DNA from 3 places in the Lactobacillus juensis genome. Region 1 is predicted to be linked to each of the others. Evidence: predicted binding sites of a transcription regulator. Region 1 holds the regulator's gene; each other region holds the start of a gene.

What was found. The regulator HrcA, encoded in region 1, represses chaperone genes, less so after heat shock. The targets are predictions, from matches to a motif close to TTAGCACTCNNNNNNNNNGAGTGCTAA.
Region 2: AAA926_RS05045 (ATP-dependent Clp protease ATP-binding subunit) is a predicted target of HrcA. The motif match lies at 1,802-1,828, and genes of this name have one in related genera.
Region 3: AAA926_RS06445 (Hsp20/alpha crystallin family protein) is a predicted target of HrcA. The motif match lies at 2,192-2,218, and genes of this name have one in related genera.

Annotation. Positions count from the first base shown of each region.
Region 1 covers NZ_BTTS01000001.1:201,451-204,939, reverse strand. Annotated here, with positions in the region: gene dnaK (molecular chaperone DnaK) at 1-184, opposite strand, end outside; gene grpE (nucleotide exchange factor GrpE) at 203-790, opposite strand; gene hrcA (heat-inducible transcriptional repressor HrcA) at 803-1,852, opposite strand; gene ribF (riboflavin biosynthesis protein RibF) at 1,986-2,918, opposite strand; gene truB (tRNA pseudouridine(55) synthase TruB) at 2,937-3,489, opposite strand, start outside.
Region 2 covers NZ_BTTS01000002.1:154,100-157,588, forward strand. Annotated here, with positions in the region: gene AAA926_RS05040 (AAA family ATPase) at 1-1,658, shown strand, start outside; gene AAA926_RS05045 (ATP-dependent Clp protease ATP-binding subunit) at 1,865-3,489, shown strand, end outside.
Region 3 covers NZ_BTTS01000002.1:490,141-493,629, forward strand. Annotated here, with positions in the region: gene AAA926_RS06440 (C1 family peptidase) at 1-970, opposite strand, end outside; gene AAA926_RS09875 (hypothetical protein) at 1,063-1,113, opposite strand; gene AAA926_RS06445 (Hsp20/alpha crystallin family protein) at 1,667-2,089, opposite strand; gene greA (transcription elongation factor GreA) at 2,298-2,759, shown strand; gene AAA926_RS06455 (Y-family DNA polymerase) at 2,838-3,489, shown strand, end outside.

The DNA.
Region 1 (3,489 bases):
TTGGGTTAGTAATAGCTTGTCTCTTAGCAACTTCACCGACTTGAATTTCTCCATCCTTGAAAGCTACTACTGAAGGAGTTGTCCGATTTCCTTCAGGGTTAGTAATAATTTTTGGTTCCTTACCCTCAAGAACAGCAACCGCTGAGTTGGTAGTTCCGAGGTCAATTCCGATAACTTTTGACATTGATATGCTTCCTTTCAATTATTGTGCTACAACAACCATTGCTGGTCTTAAAGTACGATCTTTGTATAAGTATCCTTTTTGCAAAACACGCACAACATGATCTTTTTGATCCTCATTTTCAGCTTCAACTGTCTGAACAGCTTGGTGCAAATTGGGATCAAACTTCACACCTTCAGCAGTGATTTCACTAATTCCGTGATCTTTCATGGCTTTAACCAGAGAATCAAGTGTCATTTGCACTCCCTTTTTAAGCTGCTTTGAAGCTTCATCATCAACCTTTGTTGCCAAAGCTCTTTCTAAATTATCCATCGCTGGTAAAACATCTTTGGCTAAGGATTGTGATTCATATTTAATAAGCTGCGCTCTTTCATTATTATAACGATTTTGCATATTTTGCATTTCTGCTTGACTGCGCAAGTACTTATCTTCCAAATCGTCTTTTTCTTTTTGCAACTGAGTCAAATTATGCTGTAATTTACTTTCTAAAGATTCAGGTTTCTTTTTTTCGTTAGCCTTAGCTTGAGAATCCTTTTTAGTTTCTTTTGATGCAGCCGCTTCCTTTTGCTCTTTTTTTGAGTTTTTACTATTATTTTCTTCTTTACTCACGGCTAACCTCCTTTATTTGAATCTACCATAATAATCAAGCAGCTTTTTAGATAGCTCGTTTCTAAAATATTCAAGTAATCCTATAACTTGAGAATACGGCATATTATCAGGGCCAAGTAGAGCAATTATACCTTTCCCATGGGTACCAACACTGTACTCTGCCGTAAGCAGACTATAATCCTTTAACAGATCATTGGACAATTCAGATCCTAAGCTAACCCGAACAGGATAACGGTCACTTTTAGAATTTTGCTCGCGATCCAAAAGACTGGATATCAAATCATTATGCTCAATCATTTCATATAATGAACGCAAATTAGAAACATCGCTTAAAGAAATATTATTGAGTAAATTAATCTGACCATCGACATACATTTGCTCGCTGGCAGCATCACTAATCACATCTTCAACTAAATCTATTAATTCAGAAACATGAGCAGCTTTTAGTTTTTTTCCTAAGGTCTTCTTGAGAAAACCTGGTGTAACTTGATCTAAGGTTTTTCCAACCAGTTCATCGTTAATCATACGTACGGCACGCTCAATGTCATCACCATGAATATTGTTTGGTAAGCTATAAACCTGGTCATGAACATCACCATCACTAGTACCTAGAATAGCCATAATTTGTCTGCTAAATAAAGGCACAATCCGAAAACCTGTAATAGTTAAATCACTATTTTCAGGTCCTTCCGCAAATGCAGTGTAATTTGTTAAGTCAGACAAAATTTTAACCGCTTCTTGTACGATGTCATTTACTTGATGAAACGGCTGATCAAGCTGATTAATGATTTTCTTGTAAACAGAAGATGAAATTTGTAAAGGCTCAACTAAATTGTCAAGATAGTAACGGTACCCTTCAGTTGAAGGTACACGACCACTTGACAAATGAGTTTTTTCAATCAAACCTTTATCTTCTAAAATCGCCATTTCATTACGAATAGTTGCGCTTGAAACTTTGATAGGCAACTGATTCATGACTGTCTTAGAGCCAACAGGATCATGTGTCTGCGTAAAATCATTGATAATAGTTTTTAAAATTAATTCTTGACGTTCGGTCAACATAAATATCGCCCTCACTTTTAGCACTCAATCCTATTAGGTGCTAACAATTAATATGATACTAGCTTTTAGCAGAATGTCAAGTTGAGTGCTAACTTTTTTACAAAAAACATTCATCTCTTTAAAATCAATTATACTAATCAATATTTGCAAAATAAGTCTTAATTTCTGACTCGTCAGCGCTCATTTGTTTTTTTAGATCCTTCAAGTTATCAAATTTAATTTCACCACGGGTATACTTATACCATTTAATTATTATTTCTTCATCATAGGCTTCTTGATCGAATCCAAATAAATTTGATTCAATATAAAGTTTTTTACCTTCATTAATCGTGACGTTATAGCCCACACTTGTCATAGAGTCATACCACTTACCTTTAATCTTGGTCTTAGTAGCGTATACTCCAATTTTAGGAACAACTTTGTCCTTAGGCCAAACGAGATTCGCAGTGGGAAAACCAAGCTTATGACCATTACGTAAACCGTGACCCACATAGCCCGACATAACATACGGAAATCCTAATAACTTCGCAGCCAATTCCATATCCCCACTGGTGATGGCCCTTTTAATTTCGGTAGAGCCTATTTTTTGGCCATCATACGACTGCTTTGGAACATCAATAATATTGAATCTTCCTTTGGCAAATTTAGGGAAGTTTTTCATATTGGCAATCTGCTTGGGACCATAAGTATAGTCAAAACCAGCTACAACTGTATCGGCATTTAATTTGACAATAATCTTATCAACAAATTCCTGTGCAGTCAGTTTGCTAAATGCATCATTGAAATGCATCACGAGCAAAAAATCAACTTTTAGTTTCTGCATTTTATAGGCTTTTTCAGCTAGTGTATCAATATAACTAACTTCTTTATTTTGATAAATTTCTTTAGGATGCCGATCAAATGTCATTACTACTAATGGTAAATGCTTTTGAATTGCTTTTTCTTTTGCGATTTTGATTAATTCTTGATGACCACGATGAACGCCGTCAAAAAACCCTAAAACAAGAATTATTTTTTGAGGAATAATATTTTCCTTAAACGGGTAAGTTAAATGGATAATTTCCACAATAAGACCTTCATTCACTTATTCATTTTGTAAAAGCATTAAATAAGGGCGATACATGGTACCATCTTTCTGATAAATTGCCTTAACGCTATTATTGTACCGTAATGCCACCTTTTTTGCATTCGTTTTCAAAGAAATCGTTGCACCATTTTTAACTTTGACCCACAGATCTGTATCAATATCCTCATGGACATAACTAGTAAAGAAAGAATCGATCGGTTGAAGCAATGCAGTTACCAAATTAGGATTTTTGGTAATTTCAGTCAATTTAACAGCTTGATCTATATCAAAGCCAGAACTAGAGGTGCGGCGCAAATTTTTCATTACTGCTGGCACACCAAGCTTTGTTCCCAAATCATTTATTAAAGAACGAACATAGGTCCCTTTGCTGCATTCAATTTCAAAATCAAAAACCTCTTGACAATTTTCTTTATCAAAAACAGGTTCATTTGTAAGATTATAAGAAAAAATTTCAACCTGCCTTTTAGGCCTTTCAACTTTAATACCTGCTCTTGCATATTCATACAAGTGCTTGCCATTTACTCGGACGGCCGAATAAACAGGTGGTACC
Region 2 (3,489 bases), on a different contig from region 1:
GAATTAATTCTTTTTATAAATTTAGTACCTGTTCTCGTTGCCATGGCTATCGGATTGATCCTAGTCGCTGGCAGCAGCTAGTTGCTGGCAAAAATATTGTTGAAGCTGAGAAACTGACTTTAGGTGAATTAACTCAATATATGGATGAGATTTTAGCAAGTTTGCCACAAGACATGCAAGACTTAGCAGAAAATTTAACGAGTGAGTTGTTGCATCAAGTCAAACCTCTATTAAAACTAGGACTAGATTATTTGAGCATAGACAGACAGGCAAGTAGTCTGTCTACAGGTGAACTTCAACGTATCCAGCTTGGCAGAACGCTGCGCACCGAAACTACGGGGGTACTCTATGTATTAGATGAACCATCAGTGGGCTTGCATCCTGACAATGTAGCTGGGTTGATTGATGTATTCCATGAATTGGTCAATCAAGGCAATTCTTTAGTTGTTGTTGATCATGAAACTGCCATTATTAACGCAGCTGATTGGGTAATTGAAATTGGTCCAGGTTCAGGCAGCCAAGGTGGCAGAATTATTTCCCAGGGAATACCCAAAGAGATAGAACATAATGAAAAGTCCTTAATTGGACCATATTTAACAGGTAAAGCACCATTATTTGTCAGACCCAGGGCCAATAAAGACCAGATTTTTAAACACGGCAAAGTAGAGTTTGATGTTACTGAGCGCTTTAACTTAAAAAACTTACATGTGCAAATACCTGTCAATCGCTTAACTTCTGTTACCGGTTTTTCAGGTGCTGGTAAAACTACTCTCATTCTAGATTCTTTGATTCCGGCATTGAAGGCACAAAAAAATAACAGTGAAAGACCTAAGTGGGTAAAAAACTTAGATAATGACTATATTAAAAACGTGGTTAGCGTTGACTCTACACCGGTTGGTAAAAATCAGCGCTCAACTGTTGCAACTTATACAGATATTATGGACAATTTGCGTAAACTTTTTGCCAAACAGCCTTTAGCTAAAAAGTTGAAATATCGTGCGTCACATTTTTCATATAATAATAAAGAAGGTGCATGCCCAGCATGCGGTGGCACTGGTGTGATTGCACTTGATATCCAATATTTGCCGGACATGGTTGAAACATGCTCTGTCTGTGGAGGTCATCGTTTCAATCAAAATGTCTTACAGGTAAAATGGCACAATTTAAGTATTGCTGACGTTTTGGATTACTCGGTAGATGATGCCTTAAAAGAAGAAATTTTTCAAAAAGAGCCAAAAATTAATAAAACAATTACAACATTACATGACATGGGGTTAGGTTATCTTCATCTAGGGGAGTCTACTCCAGCATTATCAGGAGGAGAAGCACAGCGGTTAAAGTTAACTAGTCACATTCATCAAAGGCAAAAAGGCACTTTATTTGTTTTTGATGAACCGACAGTGGGACTACATCCACAAGATGTGAGAACACTCTTACAAGTGTTTCAAAGATTACTCGAGCAAGAAGGAACTATTATTACTATTACGCATGACTTGGATATTATGGCTAACAGTGATTATATGATTGATATGGGACCTAGAGGAGGACAACAAGGAGGAAAAATCATTGCAAGCGGAACCCCTGTGGATATTTCTCAAAATTCTGGTAGTTTAACTGGTAAATATTTGGCAAAACAATTTAAATTATATCAAAAATAGAAAATAAAAGCCTTAAAAGTAGCGATTAATGTCACTTTTAGGGCTTTTTGACTTCTTGTGGAAAAATATCAAAATCTGTGGAAAAAGTTAGACAAAACTATTGCTTTCTGTGGATAACCTGCTATAATATTATATGTAAGCAATTAGCAGTCGAATGCATCGAGTGCTAATTACAAATTTATAACCTATCAAAGGGGTGTTTACATATGGCATATTTTGATAATGATTTTGACGATTTATTTAACGAATTAAACAATTCTTTCTTTAATAATACTAATGATAATGGTGGTGCTATTCCTATTCATTACTCAAGCAGCATGAATATTTCACCGCAAGACTTAAATCAAAACGGACAAATGGGGCAAAAGCAAGGACAAAAGCCAATTGGCGTTGATCTGGTTGAGCAGGCTAAGAAGAATAAATACGATCCTGTAATTGGGCGTGATGAACAAATTCAGGAAGTTATAGAGATTCTAAGTCGGCGCAAAAAGAACAATCCAGTTTTAGTTGGACCAGCAGGTGTAGGTAAAACTGCCATTGTAGAAGGATTAGCACAAAAAATTGCTGCAGGCGATGTGCCAGATAAAATGAAGGATAAACATATTATTGCAATCAACATTAATGATATGGTTGCCGGGTCAAGCTTGCGTGGTAGCTTTGAAGAGCGCCTGAAAAAAGTGATTGACGAAGCTAAGAAAAATCCTAATATTATCTTATTTATTGATGAATTACATAATATTGTCGGAGCAGGGTCAACTGACTCTGAAAATAACAACGGTGATGCCGCTAATATTTTGAAGCCGGCTTTAGCTAGTGGTGACTTGAACTTAATAGGTGCAACGACTACAAGTGAATACCGCAGAATTGAGAATGATGCGGCACTGGCACGTAGATTTCAACCAGTGCAAGTTCCAGAACCATCTGCGGCAGTGACTGTCAAAATTTTGGAGGGTCTCAAAGATAAGTACGAAGCTTTCCATCATGTAAAATACAATGACAGTGCTTTAAAGCTGGCTGTTGAATTATCACAGCGCTACATTCAGGGACGTTATTTACCTGACAAAGCTATTGATTTAATGGATGAAGCTGGTGCTAAAAAAGGCCTTGACACGCTTCCTAGTGATGAGGCAACTTTAAAGAAAAAGATTAAGAAACTGGAAGATGAGAAAGAAGCAGCTGCGAAAAAAGAAGATTACAGTAAAGCAAGCGAGTTGAAAAAGCAGATTGAAGATTTACGTAATCAAGCTGATCACGTAGATGCTGCTGCTACTCCTCATGTTACTGATAAAGATATCTATGCTTTAATTGAAGCTAAGACCAAAATTCCAATGAGTGAACTGCACGCAAGTGCAGGACAAAAGAATCTTGACTTGGCTGAAAAATTAAAGAAAGTAGTTATTGATCAGGATAATGCGGTTGACGTCATTACTGACGCAATTGCCCGTAAACAAGTTTTTAAAGACAATGATCGTCCTACAGGTACGTTCTTATTAACCGGACCTACTGGTGTAGGTAAGACAGAATTAGCTAAACAATTGGCCATTCAATTGTTTGGTGGTGAAAATCATCTTATTAGACTTGATATGTCAGAATATCAAGATCAGATGGCAGTGAACAAACTAATTGGTTCTGCTCCAGGTTACGTTGGCTATGGTGAGGGCGGCCAATTGACTGAAAAAGTTCGTCACCAACCATACAGTTTAATTTTGTTCGATGAAATTGAAAAAGCAAATCCGCAAGTATTTAATGCCTTGCTTCAGATCATGGATGATGGTCGTTTAACTGATGCTCAAGGCAGGACTGTTTCCTTCAAGGATACAATTTTAATCAT
Region 3 (3,489 bases), on a different contig from region 1:
CGCTTTGTTCACCAACATCATTACCAAACCAAACAGCTTCACCATCTTTTAATTGGTTAACAGCTGCAGTTTCCAAGTATTCCATTGGGACATTCAAGAATTTGATGCGGTATGATCCTTCAACGTTATCCTCAAATGGCAGACCATATAGCTTATCATATTCATGATCTGGTGCATTAGACAATACAACGTAATCATTGAAGTCAACATCGCCCATGTATTTATGCAAAAATTCTAGTGGAGTTAAATCTTTGTCCAAATGATATTTCTTGTCATCATCACGGTATTCCAAGTCAAATTTCTTAGGTGGTTCTCCAACTGCAATTGCTGTTATTTGGTAAATTTCACTTAAGAACTTCTTACGGGCTTTTTCTATTTCATCATCTTTACCGTCTTGCTTTAATTTGCGTAAAACCAGAGCGTCTTTTTTCAGTTTATCGCCCAAAGCTTTACCTAAACCGGCAGTGTTATTGGTATTAAAACTTTCAGGCATTGCATAGGAAGGCACAACACCGTATTTTTCAATTAAAGCAGCACCCATGTGGAATTGACCCCCGTCTCCGCCGGCACTGTCTAAATATGCTTTTACGGTACGGGAGTCAAGCGGTTCATCAGCAGTAGCTAAAATATTGTCATAAAAAATATTTGCCCGTTCAATTTTATCCCAGAAAAAGTTGTAACTTTGTGAGAAAGTAAAATTCTTGCAGTGATATTTTTTGCCAAAATAATGCCGTAAAATATTTAAGGTAGCAAATTCCCAGCAACGACCTGATTGGCGCTGGTTAGTAACATTTTCAGTATCCAGCTCTGTTGAAAATACGCGGGTCAATTCGCCTTGAACACGTTCATTGTAAGATGCTGTTAAAACACCGCTTTTTTGAGCAGCCCGTGCCACAACTTGATTTTGCGGTTTTTCATTAAAGTTTTTCGCAAACTCTTCTAGTTCTTGAACAGTTAGTTTGTGAGCCATAATATATATTCTCCTTTTTTAATCTATTTTTAAATTACCTTATATTTTAATCTAAAAGAAAAACGAGTTCAATAGCTGACCACGCTTTAGCTTTATAATCCTAAAACTTGTTTCTTCTTAGCCGAAAATTCTTCTTCAGTCATTATTCCCTCATCAACTAACTCTTTAATTGTTTTAATTCTACAATCATATCTTGAGTATTTTCTGTTGTATTTTATGCTGGAATATTTTGAACACTTTGTTGATAATTCTGCGACATGCTTTTAATAGCATCTGCTAAAATTGGTGCCGCGGTTTTATCTAAATCGTTAAGAAAAATATTTGTTGCGCCATTGGTTATTTGAATTTAGCAGTTAATAATCTTGAGGATAAAAAAGATTAAAAGATGAAGTAAACCTCTGCTCTAGCAGACTAGGTATTTAGTAATGACCAAGCAGCAAGAACAGCTATATTAAAATTATTATTAGACTAAAACTATTTAAAAAAGAGATCAATTGTCTCTGAGAACTTTAATACTATTTTTGCGTGATCAAAAACCCTTAAACAAGTTAGAAACAAAATAAGCCAATCAGACTGTGATCTGGTTGGCTTATTTTATTGTTTCTGAAAAGTTTTATTTTAAAAACAGTTCAGACAAATTTAAATAGACTTTCTATTATTTCAGTGAGTTAATATACTTTGATAATTTGAAGACAATTAGTCAATTTGGATTGAGTTATCGCTTGCGCCAGCTTGTTGCTTTGGCAGGGTAATTGTCAATACACCGTTATCGTATTTGGCATGAATGTCACTTGCAACTACGTTTGGTAATCTGAAGCTGCGTGAAATGTGGCCTTCACTTCTTTCACGGTGAATAATGCTGTTGTCCTTAGACATATCCTTAAATGACTTTCTTGAACCGGATACGCTCAAAATACCATTATTGTAATTTAGGTGTATTTTATCCTTATCCATTCCGGGCATATCAACTTTGATTACATATTCTTTGTCGTTTTCAACAACATCTGATTGCATTAATTTTGCTACTTCGTTATCATCGAAAAATTTTCTTGGAAGATCAAACCAATCGTTCATCGCATCGAATAAATCATTGTGCCGATTCATCATATCATTTGCCATAGTAAAAAACTTCCTTTCGAAATTTATATATTTGTATCAGAAGACTTCCATTTCTTCCTTGCAATTATTATTATAGTATGCAGATTCATAAAAGGGAAATAATTAGCACTATTATTTTTAGAGTGCTAATTTATAAAAACTAAAGCCTATATAACAGTAATTATAGCTTGTGGATAATATTGAAAACAAAAAAATAGGAGAGAATATTTTGGTTTATTATCAAAAAATGACACCGCAGGGTTACCAAAAAATTAAAGATGAAATTGCTGATTTGAAAAAGGACCGACCTCGAAGAATTAAAATTCTGCAGGAGGCACGCTCTTTGGGTGATTTGTCTGAAAATACCGAATATACAGAGGCAAAACGTGATCTAGGTCACCTGCAGAGTCGTTTGCGCTACTTAGAAAAACAGTTGAAATATGCAGAAATTATTGAAAAAAAAGCTGATGGCAAAGTAGATTTGGGTAAAACTGTTACTTTAAAATTTGCTGATGATCCAGAAACTGAAACCTATCAAGTTGTTGGTCGTATGGAAGCTGATATAGCTGCTGGTAAAATTGCTTTTGATTCACCGTTAGGGCAGGCAATTATGAAAAAAGAAGTTGGTGAAACCGTGAAAGTAGTGGCACCAGCTGGAGAGTATCGGGTAACGATTAAAGCGATTAAATAATTTTTTGCTTGATTATTCGAACTTGTGTTTGTATAATTTATTTTAGCGAACATAAGTTTGCAATAGGAAGTGAGAGCAATGTATGATTATCGTTATGAACCTCATCGTTTAATTTTTATGATTGATAACAAATCATTCTTTGCTAGTTGTGAGGCATTGCAATTAGGACTAAACCCGATGAAAGCTGTATTAGCGGTTGTTTCGCATCAGCCACATACAAATTACGGCTCGGGGCTAATTATGGCGGCTTCACCTTTAGCGAAGAAAAAATATGGCTTAACCAATGTCATGCGGGTGCGCGATTTACCTGCAAAAAAAGATGCACCGGATCTCATTTTGGCAGAACCACATATGAATTTATATATCAAACGTAGTATGCAGGTACTGGAGATTTTTCAGAAGTATGCAGCCGATGAAGATATCCATGTTTATTCAATTGATGAGAGCATGATTGATATGACTAAATCATGGCGTTTGTTTGGGGATGATCCTTATCTGGTTGCACGCAAAATACAAGTTGAAATTAAAAATAAGATTGGTCTTTATACTACTTGCGGGATTGGAGAGAATCCCTTGCTGGCAAAACTGGCAATGGACATATCGGCCAAGCACCGCCGCTCAATGATTGATTACTGGCATTATATCGATGTACCGGATACTATTTGGCAAATTAAAGATATGGAAGAAGTTTGGGGAATTGGCAAAAGAATAGCTGCCCGTTTGCGCCGTT